Regions from separate parts of the Acetobacterium sp. MES1 genome, predicted to be linked through region 4. Evidence: riboswitches for the same ligand, from Rfam matches in the RefSeq annotation. Region 4 holds a riboswitch; each other region holds the start of a gene.
What was found. A riboswitch is a leader RNA that binds a small molecule or an ion and turns the genes downstream of it on or off. The one in region 4 is predicted to bind cyclic di-GMP.
Positions count from the first base shown of each region.

Region 1: another riboswitch for cyclic di-GMP. It lies ahead of BI182_RS01205 (putative bifunctional diguanylate cyclase/phosphodiesterase); the one in region 4 lies ahead of BI182_RS11040 (glycosyl hydrolase family 28-related protein).
Region 2: another riboswitch for cyclic di-GMP. It lies ahead of BI182_RS12385 (flagellar hook-length control protein FliK); the one in region 4 lies ahead of BI182_RS11040 (glycosyl hydrolase family 28-related protein).
Region 3: another riboswitch for cyclic di-GMP. It lies ahead of BI182_RS02680 (type II secretion system protein); the one in region 4 lies ahead of BI182_RS11040 (glycosyl hydrolase family 28-related protein).

Region 1 covers NZ_MJUY01000004.1:53,956-58,172, reverse strand. Annotated here, with positions in the region: gene BI182_RS01210 (LiaF domain-containing protein) at 129-587, shown strand; gene BI182_RS01205 (putative bifunctional diguanylate cyclase/phosphodiesterase) at 629-2,134, opposite strand; cyclic di-GMP riboswitch class I at 2,162-2,237, opposite strand; gene BI182_RS01200 (glucose-6-phosphate isomerase) at 2,427-3,764, opposite strand; gene BI182_RS01195 (aldo/keto reductase) at 3,962-4,217, shown strand, end outside.
Region 2 covers NZ_MJUY01000047.1:25,773-29,989, reverse strand. Annotated here, with positions in the region: gene BI182_RS12390 (Na/Pi cotransporter family protein) at 175-1,911, shown strand; cyclic di-GMP riboswitch class I at 2,040-2,124, shown strand; gene BI182_RS12385 (flagellar hook-length control protein FliK) at 2,487-4,124, shown strand; gene BI182_RS12380 (flagellar hook assembly protein FlgD) at 4,138-4,217, shown strand, end outside.
Region 3 covers NZ_MJUY01000009.1:7,454-11,670, reverse strand. Annotated here, with positions in the region: gene BI182_RS02690 (GspE/PulE family protein) at 1-531, shown strand, start outside; gene BI182_RS02685 (type IV pilus twitching motility protein PilT) at 546-1,598, shown strand; cyclic di-GMP riboswitch class I at 1,787-1,889, shown strand; cyclic di-GMP riboswitch class I at 2,133-2,236, shown strand; gene BI182_RS02680 (type II secretion system protein) at 2,424-2,939, shown strand; gene BI182_RS02675 (hypothetical protein) at 3,257-3,655, shown strand; gene BI182_RS02670 (prepilin peptidase) at 3,674-4,217, shown strand, end outside.
Region 4 covers NZ_MJUY01000036.1:88,082-92,298, reverse strand. Annotated here, with positions in the region: gene BI182_RS11050 (WbqC family protein) at 1-222, shown strand, start outside; gene aat (leucyl/phenylalanyl-tRNA--protein transferase) at 245-1,108, opposite strand; cyclic di-GMP riboswitch class I at 1,582-1,657, shown strand; cyclic di-GMP riboswitch class I at 1,722-1,797, shown strand; cyclic di-GMP riboswitch class I at 1,831-1,905, shown strand; gene BI182_RS11040 (glycosyl hydrolase family 28-related protein) at 1,918-3,498, shown strand; gene BI182_RS11035 (NAD-dependent epimerase) at 3,718-4,217, shown strand, end outside.

The sequences.
Region 1 (4,217 bases), on a different contig from region 4:
GAATATTATAGCATAATACCTTTATTTTTAGTTAAAATTATCGGAGATGTTCTTTAAAAAAACAAAAAAAGATACGGTTCTTCTTAAAATCATGGTAAACTGATTAAAAAGAACAGGAAGGATCAATCATGAAGATAAAAAACATACTCATCGGAACCAGTGTTATTTTGGCCACCAGCGTGGCGCTTTATCACGCCGGTGTGATAAAAAAGGCCAAAACATTTGAAGACAGTCTGGATAAGAGTCCCAAATCGCTGGATGAAGCCGTTCTCTATGGCGGAAAAATGAAAGATTACCAAAAGCAAACGATGCAGGACATAAAAATCGGAGCCTTCTTTGGGGGCATGCAGCTTGATTTTTCAGAGGTGATCACCGAAAAAGATGCGTATCGCATGGATATCAACATCGTTAATGGTGGCCTAAACATCATTGTTCCTGACAACTTCCGGCTAAAAATTGTTGATACCTGTAAATTTGGCGGAATTGCCGATCACACGGTTTGTATCGATCCCGATCATTCAGTGGCCCTCTCGGTTTTTGCCGACATTACCTGTGGTGGTCTGAATTTTGAAAATCCTTCAGAATAATCATCGCCTGCGATAAACACTTAAAAAAACTGAAATCCAGCCTAAGCTGATTTCAGTTTTTCTTTGACAAGATCTTCAAATTCAAACACATTCATGGGCTTGGCATAGAAAAATCCCTGAGCAATGTCGCACCCCTTCTCTTTAAGAAACTCCACCTGTTCCCGGGTTTCCACCCCTTCAGCCACGGTAATCAGATCCAGATCCTTGGCCATGTTCAACATACTGGTAATGATCTTCTCTCCCCGGGCATTATCCGTCGATTCGCTGAAAAAAGCCTTGTCCAATTTTAAAATATCCGCTGGTAGGTTTTTTAAGGTGTTGAGAGATGAATAGGCCCGACCAAAATCATCAATGGAAATATGAAATCCAAAATCTTTTAAATGATTCATAATCTCAACCATCTGGACATCATTATTAAAAATCGTACCTTCGGTCAGCTCAATTTCGATCATTTTAGGATCGATCTGATAACGATTGGTAATAGCCAGCAATTCTTCCGGTAACAGCATATTTTCCAGATGAAGCCGGGAAAAATTAACCGAAATAATCATATTGGTCAGTTGATCCATTTCTTTTTGCCATTTGGCCAGTAGCTTGCACACCGCTTCAAACATATAGGTATCAATTTTTTTGACAAACCCATTTTTTTCAAACAAGGGAATAAATTCATTGGGTGGCAGCATCCCCCGCTCGGGATCATTCCAGCGCACCAGCGCCTCGGCACCAATAATCTGTTCGTCCGAAAACAGATATTTGGGCTGAAGATAAACTTCAAATTCGCCACTTGCCAATGCTTTTTCCATTCGGTTTTCAATTTCATTTTCAAGAATCAGTGCAACCCGCATGGATTCTTCATAAAATGCATAGCTAATCTGGGAATTATCTTTGATCGACCGTTTTGCCATATTGGCACGATCACTAAGCGCACTAATATCCAACTCCGTTTCGCCAATCAGATAGATACCCATAGAGATGCTGACGATGAATTTCTGAGAGTAACTATTGATTTTGCGAATTAAATTTTCCAGCCTCTGAGAAAACTCTCCATAGCCCTCATAGTTCATTAAAATACAAAAATTATCGGTGGCCATTCGGGCAAAAAGCTCTTCTTCATTGAGATACTTTTCTAATATTTTTGCGATAGCAGTGAGGATTTCATTACCGGTCTGGTGCCCGTATAAGTCATTGATGGCCTTAAACTTATCGATATCAAAGATAACCATCGCATAATCAAGGCTATTATCTGTGTCCAGGATTCGTTCACACTCCTTTTTAAACGTGATCCAGTTGGGGCAACCCGTTAAAAAATCAAAATCCTGGAGCTGCTTAAGCCGCTGGATTTCTTTTTTAAAGGTACCGATGGCAAGATTACTGCTTAAACTGATCACAAAGAGACCCATAAACGCCAGACCATAGAGAAGCGTCCCCAGAATTATCTCGTAAGACTCCTGAGTTAAAGCCACAAAATTAATGAAGCCCATCATCATGACCAAAAAAAACAACGCAAAGCTGAGAATTAAAAACTTTTTTTCGTCATATTTCTTCACCATTACCTCCTAAATCGTTAAATCTATTTGAGTAACTGGCTGACTTAAGAAAGTCCCTTTAGCTTTGCGTCACTATTTCACAACAGTTTTGCCCTGTAATTCAGTATTTTTTATGCCGAAGAACCATATTTTTTGGCGTTTTTTCAGGAACGTTAATCGACAATTTGTATTATTTTTTTTAATATTGTATCACAATTGTAACGATCTGTCGTGTGCTAAATATTCAATTTTTCATTCTTTCGTTGCCACTATCGCAAAGAATAGCCGATTCTTTTGTGGACGCTGTGATTGTCTATAGCCGTTCTTCCAATTCGGCAGTCAGATCTTCATAACCAGGCTTATGCAGCAAGGCAAACATATTCTTTTTATAGGCTTCCACTCCGGGCTGATCAAAAGGATTAACCCCCAGTAAATAACCATTTAAGCCACAGGCTTTTTCGAAAAAATAAATCAGTTTGCCAATATGAAAGGCATCCAGTTTTTTAAGTCGGATGATCCCATTGGGGACTCCGCCATCAACATGAGCCAGCAGGGTGCCCATAAAGGCTTTTTCATTGACAGCATCGATTTCCCAGCCGGTGAGGTAGTTAAGTCCTTCCAGATTCTTTTCGTCCCGGAAAACTTTGAGATCCGATTGATCCGCTTCGATGACAATTACGGTTTCAAAATGGTTTTTGGGACCATCCTGAATCATCTGCCCCAGCGAATGGAGATCGGTGGAAAAATGCGCCGAAGCCGGAAAAAGACCCTTGCCATCTTTACCGTCACTTTCACCAAATAATTGTTTCCACCACTCTGCCAGATACTCCAGAGAGGGATCATAATCCACTAATATTTCAATATTCTTGCTGCGGTTGTAAAGGACATTCCGATACAATGCATATTGGAAACAGGGGTTTTTTTCAAACTCCGGTTTGTTATACTCCTCATAGCCAGATTTTCCACCGTCCATCAGCGCATCAATATCAATCCCCGCTGCTGCAATGGGCAGCAAACCGACGGCGGTATAAACGGAGTAACGACCGCCAATATCATCGGGAATCACGAAGGTTTCGTAGCCTTCTTCATCAGCCATAAACTTTAAGGCTCCCCGGGCGGCATCCGTTGTCACAAAGATCCGCTCCTGTGCCCCCGCTTTGCCATACTTATCTTCCAAAAACTGTTTGAAAAACCGAAAGGCGATGGCCGGTTCCGTGGTTGTCCCGGATTTCGAAATAACATTGACACAGACATCCTGATCCGCAAGCAGTGCCAGCAACTTTTCCAGATATTTTCCACTGATATTCTGACCGGCAAAATATATTTTAGGGGCTTTTCGTACTGCTCGGGGTTCTTCATTATAAAAAGGGCTGGTCAGGGCTGTAATGACTGCTTTTGCGCCTAAATAGGAACCACCGATACCAATCACCACCAACGCATCGCAACGCTCTTTAATTTTTTCGGCGGCCTCTTTAATCCGGACAAATTCATCCTGATCATATTTGATCGGATAGTCCACCCAGCCCAGAAAATCATTGCCCACCCCAGTTTTATTGTTCAAGTCATCATTGGCTTGAGCCAACTGTTGATAGCGGCTTTCAAACTCACTGGAATCTATATTTGCATAAGAGAGATCGAAACGAATACTCATAATTCTTACCTTCTTTCTTAACTATTAACATAGTTTCATTTTACACCATCAGCGATTGGAGTGTCAATTAATGTTCATCTACCAACCTGAAAGAAAGTTGAAATGCAACGGATCTTTGAGCCAATTCCCGCATAACAGATGACTTTTGTGATTTGATATGATAAAATGGGCAAAACCAAGAAAAGAAGAGGTGTAAAATGGAAACGCGAGTACTGGGACAAACCGGATTAGAAGTATCCCTTATTGGCTTTGGTGGCATTCCAATCCAACGCTGTAACCAATGGGAAGTTGACGAAATTGTTGAAAACCTTATTGAAGAAGGCGTTAATTTTATTGACACTGCCAGAGCTTACACCAACAGTGAAGAAATGATCGGGGAAGCATTGAAACAATGGGGTCGGGAACATTTTTACCTGGCTACAAAAACCCCAAAACTCAGCTATGATGAGGTAA
Region 2 (4,217 bases), on a different contig from region 4:
TTAGAGATTAGTTAATGTTAAAATTATGTTAAATTCAAAAAGGTGATATAATTTAGAGAAATTCGATTATCCTGGTTAACATAAGGATATTAGGTTGCAAATGCATGGTCTTTCATTATGTTTATTAATTTGGAATAGATGTTGCCTTAATCAATGATTATTTTGGAGGAAATAATGACGTTAGAAATGCTGATTGGCCTTTTCGGAGGTTTAGGGTTATTTGTTTTTGGGATGCACATGATGAGCGAAGGCTTAAAAACGGTAGCTGGAACAAAAATGAAAAAACTATTGGAAGTTTTAACCAATAATAAGGTTAAAGCGATCCTGGTGGGAACCGTTGTCACAATGATTGTTCAGAGTTCCAGCACCACAACGGTGATGGTGGTTGGTTTTGTCAATGCTGCGCTGATGACACTTACCCAGGCGGCTGGGGTTATACTCGGTGCCAATATTGGAACAACAGTCACAGCTCAGTTAATTGCATTTAATGTGACGGAACTTGCACCCGTTTTTATCGGCTTTGGTGCCCTGATAACGCTTTTCAGTTCCCGCAAAAAAAATCGCGATTGGGGCAGTATCATGCTTGGTTTTGGGATCTTATTCTTTGGTATCGCTGCGATGTCAACTGCAATGGAGCCACTCCGGGAAAGTGAAGATTTCATTTATCTGTTATCAACTTATGGAAAAAATCCGCTGCTGGGAGTTTTGATCGGAACCCTGATCACCGGTATCATACAAAGCAGTAGTGCCTCCATTGGTTTGCTCCAGGCACTGGCCTTGTCAGGGGTATTTGCCAGTATTGGGGGAACCGGTGCGATCCAAATCTGTATTCCCATTTTAATCGGTACCAATATTGGAACCTGTGTGACCGCTCTGATTTCCTGCATTGGCACCTCCACGGCCGCAAAAAAAGCGGCCTTTATCCACCTTTTTGTTAATGTTTTTGGCGCCATCTGGGTGATGATCCTGCTCGTTGGGATGGACAGCATCATGGCGATTAATCCCATTTATGAATTCATTGTCAGTATTTCCGGCGTATTTATCAGTAGTAGCGGTGAGGTGGTTCCCAATGTGGCAAGACAAATTGCCATGGCGCATACCTTTTTTAATGTAGCCAACACCATTGTATTATTCCCCCTGATTAATTATTTTGTCACCTTTCTGGATCGAATCTATCCTGAGAAAGAAGAAGAAAAAGGATTGCAGCTGGATGATCGATTGCTCAATAATCCTTCTGTTGCTTTAGGTCAGGTTGTCAAAGAAACAAATCGCCTGGCCGAAATGAGTTTTAAGAATTTTAAAATCGCCTGTGAATCCATCATGGATGGGAATGAAAAGCTGGTTGAAGAAATAGTTAAGCGGGAAGAACGCATTGATGAATTTCAGCAAGGCATCGTGGAATACTCGGTTAAGCTTTCAAACGAAAATATGTCGGAAGAAGAAAATGATCGTCTGGCCTTCGTCATGAAAGGGAGCCATGATCTGGAGCGAATTGGCGATCATGCCATGAATATCGGGGAGCTGGCTGAGATGCGGGCGACTAATAAAATCGTCTTCAGTGATATTGCCAATCAGGAAGTGTTAAATTTAATCAGTTTGACTTCCAACACACTCAGAGATATGGTAGAATTAATGGAAACAGAAGAGTCAAGCTTATGTTATAAAATTCTTGATGAAGAAGAAGAAATTGATGAAATGACAGAAAGCTTAAAGGATGACCACATCCGTCGTCTTAACGAGGGAATCTGCAATCCTTATGCCGGAGTCATTTTTCTGGATCTGTTGACCAATATTGAACGGGTTGGTGATCATGCCTCGAACATTGCCCAGGGTATTTTAGGTTTAAAACTGCATCAGGGGTTGATTGCCAAAGATGATTATGACAATGAGATGGAAGATAGTCAGCAATAAATACAACCAACCTGGTAGGGTCAAAACGCAGATAAATACAGCTAAATAGAGGTGTTTACAAGAAATTTACCTTAAAGAAAGTAATATTTTCATTGACAATGAGAGGATTATATCGTAATATTACAACAACGTAATATTGGCATACTTATTGAAAAGTAAGGACGCAAAACTACAGGGTCTAAATACGGTGGTATATGACAGCCAGTTGCAAATTGAGATGGTGATTACCATGATGAGCAGTGGCAATGTCGCTGCTTTTTTTTGTTAGAAATTAAACCATAAAATGAGTTGCAGGGTTATAGTCGACTGTTATATAATAATGACCGGTTTGTTTTTCAGGAAAGATTCTTTTGACGGAAACAATTGTTATTTAAAATAGGAGTTTTCTTAAGATCCAATTTAATTTGTGATATAGATGTTTACAGAGGTCTTTTTCGCTTATATAGTATACATATAGTATGTAGGTTATTGCGGTCGTTTCGGCTGTTATAATAAACGAACAATTTTAATTGTTCGATATGTTAGCGGTACGTTTTTGTATCGGTAATAATTAAATTTACGAAGGGAGGTAGGCAATGAATTTAGAGTTTCAAGCGACAGGAAAGTCGACAATGACGGGAGTGAGAGGGTTTAATTTGCAATCAGAAAATCCGTCCACCAGTCAGTCATGCGGACACGAAAGAAGCGCCCAGTTTAAAGATTTGCTGGATCAGTCAAAACAGAATGTCAGCCATGCGGATCATCATTTGGAGAAGGTTCGAAAGAATCAGCGGGAAACCAAATCGATTGCGGAAAACAATCGACGGCAAAGCGATCAAACATCACTAAAAGATGATGCGGTCACGACTATTGATGATCAAGTTGAAGAACCGAAGGAAGCGGAGCTAAAAAGCGATGAAGGACAGCAAAGCAGTTCTTTATCAACACTGGATTCAGCACAGTTAATGGCTATCCAGAGTTTTCAGGGAGGTATCGAAACAGCACTGACACGGCTTAACCTGAAATTAGGGATTGAAGGGGTTGAAGAGCCGAAGACAGGCAGTGATCAGGGGCAAATGCTCGTCTTGGCAGGCAAAGTTACAAAAGAAGAGATGCTGATTTTTCAACAAAACACCAGCCAGATGGAAAGTGAAAACCAAGTCAAAATTGATGGTGATCCGGAGATAGTTAAAGGTGTCAAGCCTGAGCAAGCGAGTGTACAAACCTCTGATAATGAAGGTGATCAATCTTTAAAAAAAGAAAATCAAATCGAGCTGGGAGATGAATTCAAATTTACAATTTCAACAGATTCCCGGCGACAAATGTTTAAACAGGTTGAAGCCGTTAGACCTGTGTTGACAGAAATAAAATTTTCAGAAGATGCTGAACCGGAAATAGCGGCAACAACATTCAGAGAAGATACTGAACCGGAGATAGCAGCAACAACATTCAGAGAAGACACTGAACCGAAAATGGCGGCAAGAACATTTAGTGAAGATGTTGAACCGGAAATTGCAATAACTGAATATGCTGAATCTGGCTTAGTGGATGATGTTTCTAAAATCACAGGGGGCGTTGCAAAGAATGAGGAACGATCAGGGGAAGAATCTGATGACAAAAGAATATTAGTATCGGATGTTCTAGAAAAAGCACAAGGGCAAATTGGAGATCAGAATTTAGAAAAAATGAATAGCCGGGAAGTTAATATGGCCGCTGTTAATTCAAACAAAAGCGCAGAAGTTCAAGCAACGAACAAAACAGAGGTCGCTCAGCAGGTTCAGCAGAAAATTCTTCAGAATTTCGAGCCCAACAAGCCAACGGTATTTCAAATGACCTTGTCACCAGATAATTTAGGCGATATTGATGTCAAATTGAGCTACGATCAGGGAAAACTGATCATTGATATTATGGCCGTCAGCCAGGAAACCCAAAAACTATTGGGAAAACAAATTAATCAATTGGTTAGAGGTTTGGCGCTTCAGAATGTTCAAGTGGAAACGGTGCACTTAAATACCCCGGTAGAACAAAGTGGCGATAGTCAGAACGCAGCATTTATGATGAACAATGGTTCTGATCCCAATCAAAATCAAAATCAGGCTCTGTTAAGAGAACGGTTTATTAAAAGCAGCGGAGTATTAAACAGCATCACAACAAATGGTGATGAAGACGAATCGGTATTAATTCCCCAGAATCTCCAGAACTATACCAACCACCGTGTGAATTATTTGATTTAAGGAGGAAGATATAATGGCGATTGATAGTATTAATAATTATTTAAGTACCGCAGCAGCGACGTCAGCAACAACTACTTCGACAAAGAAAACCGG
Region 3 (4,217 bases), on a different contig from region 4:
ATTATCATGGTCGGTGAAACTCGGGACACCGAAACCGCCTCGATTGCTGTCCGTTCGGCCATTACCGGCCATCTGGTGCTGTCCACCCTCCATACCAACGACGCCGTGTCGGCGGTAGTTCGGCTCCAGGACATGGGCGTCGAGCCCTATCTGGTGGCCAACTCCCTGACCGGGGTGGTAGCCCAACGATTGGTCAAGAAAATCTGTCCCAACTGCCGCGAAGCCTATGTCGCTTCAGAAATTGAAAGAGAGCTGCTGGGAGAACCCCGGCTGACCACCCTCTACCGGGGCCGGGGCTGCCATATTTGTAATAATACCGGCTATAAAGGCAGAACTGCCATCCATGAAATTTTGGCGATTGATAAAACCATCCGCAATCTGATTTCCCGAAAAGAACCGATTGAGGATATTTATAACTATGTGGAACAAACCGGGAAGCTGATTCCGCTGAGAAAAAGTGTTGCTAATCTGACCATCCAGGGGATTACCTCGATGGAAGAATTTCTTAAATTATCATACTATGTGGAATAGGGAGGAGCCTGAGAATGCGTTTTTTAGATCTGGTCAACTATGGTCGCCGCAACGACTGTTCGGACATTCATTTATCCCGGGACCTGCCCCCGGTTTTTAGAAAAAACGGTCGCCTCTATCAGAGTGATTTTGAGCACAACCCGCAGCTGATTGAACAGCTGATTTTTAGCATCCTGACCCCGGCGGAGCGCAAAAAGCTGGAAGATGGAAGTGACCTGGATTTTTGCCATGTTACCCCGGAAGGGCTGCGGCAACGGGTCAATATCTATAAACAGCAGGGCAGCTATGCCGCCGCCATCCGCCTGCTTAACGATACCATCCCCAGCTTTGAGGAACTCAAGCTGCCACCGATTATCCGCAAGCTGGCATCGGAGCCCCGGGGGCTGATTCTGATTACCGGGCCCACTGGCAGCGGGAAATCAACCACCCTGGCCTCGATGATTGACTATATCAATACCAACCGGGCGGTCCATATCTTAACCATTGAAGACCCGGTGGAGTATAAGCATACACACAAGCACAGCATTGTTCATCAGCGGGAAATCGGGGTCGATGCCAGCTCCTTTGCCGCCGCCCTGCGGTCGTCGCTGCGGGAAGACCCGGATGTTATTCTGGTGGGCGAAATGCGGGACTACGAAACGGTATCGGCCGCCGTCACCGCCGCTGAAACCGGCCATCTGGTGCTGTCGACCCTGCATACCATTGGCGCCGCCAATACCATCGACCGAATCATTGACGTTTTTCCGCCCCACAGCCAACAGCAGATCCGCACCCAGCTGTCCAGCATTTTAAAAGGGGTCGTTACCCAGCAGCTGGTGCCCCTGGCTAGCGGCGAGGGCCGGATGGCCGCCCTGGAGGTGCTGATTGGCACCGATGCGGTCTTAAACCTGATCCGTGAAAACAAAACCCACCAACTGGCTTCGGTGATGCAAACCGGTGGCCGGGATGGGATGAAAACCCTCAATGCCGATTTGGCGATGCTGGTCCGCGACCAGAAAATCAGCTACGAGGTCGGCCTTGAGTGGGCCAGCGACAAGCAGGAGTTTAACCAGTATTTTGGGCGATAGCCTGTTATTAAAATAACGTCAGTTATAATTTGTAGGGGCGGTCCGTGACCGCCCACAACACGGTTGAAAATTCAGAACCTGTTCATAAAATGAACAAATTAAAAACACTTGGCTAAAAAACCACCTTATCCCATTAAAAATTTATAAAAAGATTAGCTTGACTTTTAATTGAAAAAGAATTACCCTAAGAGAGCGAAGAGCAAATCAGATGAAAGTCTGTGACGCAAAGCTTTAGGGTCTACGTTATGCTGGCGGTTTATACGCCAGATAATAGGACAGCCAGCTGCCACACGAGATGTGGCTTTTTTTGTGCCTAAAAGTTGAAATGATGGATAGAAATGACGGGCAGGTTTTTAAAGCGGGCAAATTTATGAGGGTTGTTACGCTTTCTAACGCAAGCGAATCAAAACAAGGCTAAAAAGAACAATGACTCAACCGCAAAAGAGTCATCTAAAATACAAAGGATATGTCACGAAGATGTAAAATATTAACTTGACTTTTTAATCACTATCAACTAAGATTAAACTAATGTAAATTCGAAAAAGGCAAAGCAGGGGAAACCCTGGGACGCAAAGCTAAAGGGTCTAAAGCCGTGGTCAGGGCACCAAACCACCACGATACGACAGCCAGCTGCCGCACGGTGAGAGTGCGGCTTTTTTTGACAAAAAATTTGGCAATAATGGAGCGGGATTAAGGCAGCTTAAGGAGAAGTGTGAGATAATCATTATCACTTACCAATCAGTCATATATAAAAATAAGTATATAAATCATCGCTGGCGCAGATGATCATATAGAGCATAAAAAAAACGAAATAAGGAGCAAAACATGGAACTGATTAATAAGATACGGAGAAGCAGAAAAGGGTTTACCCTGGTGGAAATTATTGTGGTATTGGTGATCCTGGCGGTGTTGGCGGCATTTACGATTCCTTCAATGATTGGATTTGTCAAAGATGCTAAAAAGAAAGCGGCGATTGCAGAACAGAGAGAAGTTTATGTAGCTGCGCAAGCAATCGCTACAGAATATTTTGCAAAAGACAAAGCTAATGCAAATACTAACCTAAATATAGCGACTCCCGCAGCGGCAGGTGCTATTGCGGTAAATTTAGGATCTGATGTGCTCAAAGGAGCGGACACAGATGCAGAAATTGCTGCTCTGCCTGAGGCGGCCAGAAAAATGTTGACTTTTCTGGGAACGGATATTAAAGCGAGTGAAGATGCTGGAGCTACTGATTCTTTATGGGTTGTAAAAATTGGTACAGATGGACAGGTAAAAGAAGTAACATATACAAGAGATGGAGAAGTCTTGGATCCGTTAAAGCCTAATTCAAAATTTGAGTAGTGAAATAAAGTTGATAGCCTATGCGCCATAGGATATTTTCTCCTCCCTCCCAGGCGCAAACCCGTCATTGGGTTTGCGGGGATAGGGAGATTTTTTTTATTTCAGCAGTTCATAAAAATCAAATATTCAGTAGGTGGGGACAATGAAGCAAACCAACACCAGCGTCAATCGGCGAGTCCACTACTAAAAAAAGCCAAATCTTTACATCCTTTTAAGCCAATCCGACGGATCACATGGTAAAATGAACCAACGTTTTGTCGTCAATCATTGCTGTCAAATTTTAAGGTTGGCAGCTTCACATTTCCGGGAGGTAAACCGTGAACCCAATTGCCAAATATCAGTTTCCTCCTGCCAAAAACGAGCCGGTCGCCTTTGATCGGGGGTTTCCCCTGGCGGTGGTCAGTATCCTGTTTTTTGTGGTGGTGATTATTGCCGGTCTGGTACTGAGTAGCCAGCACAGCGCCAATGCCGCCAATGCCCGGCTGGTCTATCTGGCCGCCCAGGCCAGAGCCATTGAGTCGGCGGCGACTGGTCACTACCAGGTGCCAGTGCAGGATGATCTGCTTGATTATATTGGCGTTGAGGTCAATCAGGATGCGGTCATCACTGTGGTTGATGAAAACCGGGATGCCACCATCGATTATATTGTCTATCGCCGGGGCGGACGGGTCACCAGCTATTCCCCCGGAAACCTTGAAGTTACCAAAGAAAAATAATGCGAAAGGAAAACGCCGATGGTTGCACTGATTCAATTTATTCTTTATCTCTATATTTTTGTCATCGGCATCGTCATCGGCAGTTTTCTTAACGTCGTCATTTATCGGGTGCCGCTGGAAATTTCGGTGGCTAACGGCCGTTCCTTTTGCCCGAACTGTAATGCCCCGATCAAGGGCTATCACAATATTCCGCTGTTTAGCTACCTCTGGCTGCGGGGCAAATGTGCCGATTGCGGCGGGTCCATATCCATCCGCTATCCGTTAGTCGAACTTTTTACCGGGCTGCTGGCGATTTTGATTTTTGCGGTCTACGGTTTTTCCTTTCAGTGGCTGGTGGTGTTTGCCGCCGGGGCGATTTTAATCTGCATCACGATGATCGATTTTGATACAATGATTATTCCCAATGGTCTGGTCATCGCCCTGATGGCCCCGGCGCTGCTCAGTTTTTTTGTTTTCACTGAAGTCGGATTGCTGTTCCGGGTCATTGGCATCTTTATCGTCAGTCTGCCGATGCTGGTGCTGGCACTCTTTATCTCTGACGCCTTTGGCGGCGGTGATATCA
Region 4 (4,217 bases):
TACATAAATTCGATCGGTGGAATGGATTTATATTCAAAACGTAAATTTGCAGAAAATGGTATTGAACTTAAATTTATTAAAACGAGGGAGACATTAGAATACCGACAATTTTATTATCAGTTTGTGCCAAACTTATCGATCATTGATGTGATGATGTTTAATCCCAGGGATCGAATTAAAGCGATGCTAACAGAATATGACCTGGTTGAAGGCCACAATTAGATCATTGCGACATTAAAAGAATTCAAGATATCGGATCGAGGTTATTTTTTACTAAGTGATTTTTGACGGCTTGGCAAAAGTCCCAGTTTTCAAAAAGCTCTTCCCAGTTATTGATAATTGCAGGAACATTGATGCTTTGGTCTAATCGCTTCAGAAACTCGTCACGCTCGATTGTGACGACGCCCATGCTTTTGAGATGATCGGTTGGCCAGGTTCCGCAATCGATCATCGTACAGTTCAATTCTTCCAGTCGAATGGTCAAGGCGATCATGGCAAATTTCGAAGCGTGGTTAACACGTGTAAACATTGAAGAGATATAAAAATATGAGCCGCATGAGAAGCCAAACAATCCGGCCACCAGATTGCCATCTTGCCAAACCTCGATGGAGTGTTTGTAACCTAAATCATGTAAAGTGCAACACGATTTTTTACGGTCAGGGGTGAGCCAGGTGTACGCTTCTCGGGATTCGGTACAGCCATTGATGACATCATCAAACGCTTTGTCCACGGTCAGGTGAAAATGGTTGTGCTTAATTAAACGCCACATGACTTTTGAAATATGAAGATGCTCAGGAAACAAAACACAACGGATCTCTGAAGTCCACCATAAAATTGGCTGATCAACAAGTGATGATGGGTAAATACCATTTTTGAAAGCAAAAATAATTCGTTCAGGGCTTAGATCGCCACCAACCGCTAATAATTCGCCAGCAGAACCCATCCGGACGCTCTTGTTCGCAGTTGTATGTGGTGGAAAATATAATTCTTTGGTTAAAAAATATGCTTTGCCTTTATACTGGATATGTTTTATATAAAATGCCTTGAGAGTACCATTGAACAATCGTGCATCCATTTTAATCAGTTGTGATTTAAAATTTTTAAACATAATTTAGCGCCTCCCGATACAAAGTTTCGTGTAAAAAAAGACTGATTGGGTACATTTATTTATTACCCAAAAATGTGATTTATCTGCGTTAAGTTAAAAAAATAAAATGAGTTGCATCACAAACTACCGATTTCTGAAATCAAAAATATCTGACAATTAAGCCATTTTGGCAAGGATAGCAATTGATCCGAAGAGATACCATATCTTGGAACAGAATATTTCTGGCATCAACATATAGCGCATGTGACGGTTTTGAAGCTCTGGCAAAAACAAATTTAAAAAAAGTTAAACAAGGCATTGACTAGTATCCAAAAATGTGATATAGTGAGCCCAAGAAAAGCAAATATTTTAATATTCGAATATTTGCTCAGTTAAGAGATTGTATGTAAGTGCGATTCAAAAAATGGAACGTATAAAACAATACTTAACAAATCAATTTGATTTGGGGAGTTGTTTAAGGTGCCGTTTATTTTCTACGATAAAAGCAAATTTGGTGAAAGTCAGAGACGCAAAGCTAAAGGGCCTGTAAAATGGCAGCCAGCTACCGAAAGGAAGGTAACATACTCAAAAAAAGCGATTACAAAATTTTAATATTGATCGTGGAATCACTTTCCAACGATAAAGGCAAACCTGTTGAAAAATAGGGACGCAAAGCTAAAGGGCCTGTAAAATGGCAGCCAGTTACCGAAAGGGAAGTTTTTTATTTGCAATTCATCGTTATTCAACGAAAAAGGCAAACCAACTGAAAAGTTGGGACGCAAAGCTAAGGGCCTGTAAAATGGCAGCCGGCTACCGAAAGGAATACCATCATGAAAAAAATATCTGTTTTTTTAGTCACATTATTTGTGTTATTTAGTGTTATGCCAATAAATTCGGCATTTGCAGCCAGAGTCAGACCTCCTAAAAAACCTGTCACAGTTACACAACCCGTGGTGACCGAACCCGTGGTGACCGAACCCGTAGTGACTGAACCCGTAGTGACTGAACCCGTAGTGACTGAACCCGTAGTGACTGAACCAGTTGTCACACCACCAACAACACCAGTGAATCAGGGAGTCAGTGTCAAAGATTTTGGCGCAAAAGGGGATGGCATCACCAATGATACGGCAGCGATTCAAAATGCCATTAATGATGCCAGCAGTAAAAACGTTACCTTGACAATTCCGGCAGGAACCTATGTGGTTACCAGTCAACTGGAAGTCAAGAACAATACCAGAATCAGCGGTTATGGGGCTACCTTGTACATGGCGCCACAGCCGTCAGCCGTAGCAAATATTTTGTGGTCAAATCCGGCTTCATACATTTCAAATGTTACCCTTGAAGGGTTGACACTAAAATCCCAGAACACCATCGCTGGAGCCGACTATTATGCCAACAGCATGATCAGTAACGTTCAGGGAATGTTTTTCCAGGGCATCAGCAATCTGACGATCAAAGATGTTTCGATGGACAGTATGTATGTGGGTCTGAAAATGGGACAATCCGGAAGCAGCCGCAACCAGGGAGTCACCGTCAGCAATCTTAAAATTGATAAAACCGGGATGCCCATTCAGATTTCCGGAACTAACAACTTAACCATGACCGACAGTATTCTTAACGCCAATGATGGCGGAACAAAATGGCTTCATGCAGCTTATATTCGCGGCGATAACAGCAATTTCCTGTTTCGAAACGTCGAGTTCAATAATGCCCCTGGTGGCGGTATTGCTGTAGCTGGTAATGAAAAATTCCCAACCCCACCGGATCACATCGTCTTTGAAAATTGTCGTGTCAAGAACAGCGTTGTCGGGATGCACATCAATACTGGTGCCAATAACGTCACAGTTAAAGGCTTAACCATCACTGGCAGCGGTCTGGGATTCAAAATTGCTGATGCCAACAGCTTAACCATCAGCGATGTCAACATCAGTGGTGCCAAGCCAACAACCACCGATATTGGCGCATTCAGCATCGGCAACAGCTATCAGGCAAGTATTAGCAATGTTACCGTTGACTCAACCGGGATGGCCGGTGCATTGTACTGGTTTATCGGAGAAGTGAAGGATACCACGATCTCTGGAATGAACGTTACAAATGTCAATAAAATTCCGTTAATCAGTGCCAGCAGCACTTCCAAGACAACCAATGTCGTGGTTGAAAACTCCAGCTTCCAGTACAGCAGTATCGACAAATACGGTATCGGATTCAGAGGTGTGGGATCACAGGCCGTGCTGCGAAACAATACCTTTACCAATAGCGGCGCATCCTACTCTTATCTGATTTATAATCCCGAAGGAACCCAGATTCAAGTGTCCAATAATTCTTACAGCGGATTCCAGCGACTGAATTCCAGCTCTGATTTTTCCGTGGCTACCAATAATTTTAATCTGCTGACAGCAAAGGTTGATTAAGAAAAAAGAATAATTGGAATTATTTCTGAAACAAAATAAAAGATCAAGAAAAAATAAGCCGTGCTTTTGCAGGGCTTATTTTTTTGCTGCAAAAGGATAAAAAAGAAAAACTGGTTTTTCGGAATGAATATTCATTAAAATAGTGGTAAGTTACGGCTGAAAGGGGTAAAATACATACAATGGAATATGAATAAGTTTTGAGAAAAAGGCGGAGTAAAAATGAAAATACTAATTACTGGTGTGGCAGGCTTCATTGGTTTTCATTTAGCTAGTTCATTGCTTGGCGAGAATCATCAAATAGTTGGAATTGACAATCTTAATGATTATTACGAACAATCCTTAAAAGAAGATCGTTTGGTTATCTTGAAAAATCATTGCAAGTTTAGTTTCTATCAAGTGGATTTAAAAAATGAAGCTGCAGTCGATCAAGTTTTCGAAACCCATCGACCCGACTATGTGGTTAATCTGGCTGCGCAAGCTGGCGTCCGTTATTCAATCACTAACCCTTATGCCTATCTGGATTCCAACCTTGTGGGATTTATGAATATCCTTGAAGCATGTCGCAATTATCCAGTGGAGCATCTTCTTTATGCCTCATCAAGCTCAGTGTATGGTGGAAATAAACAGGTGCCATTTTCGACCAATCACAATGTCGATCATCCGGTTTCTCTTTACGCTGCGACTAAAAAAGCGAACGAATTGATGGCCCATACCTACAG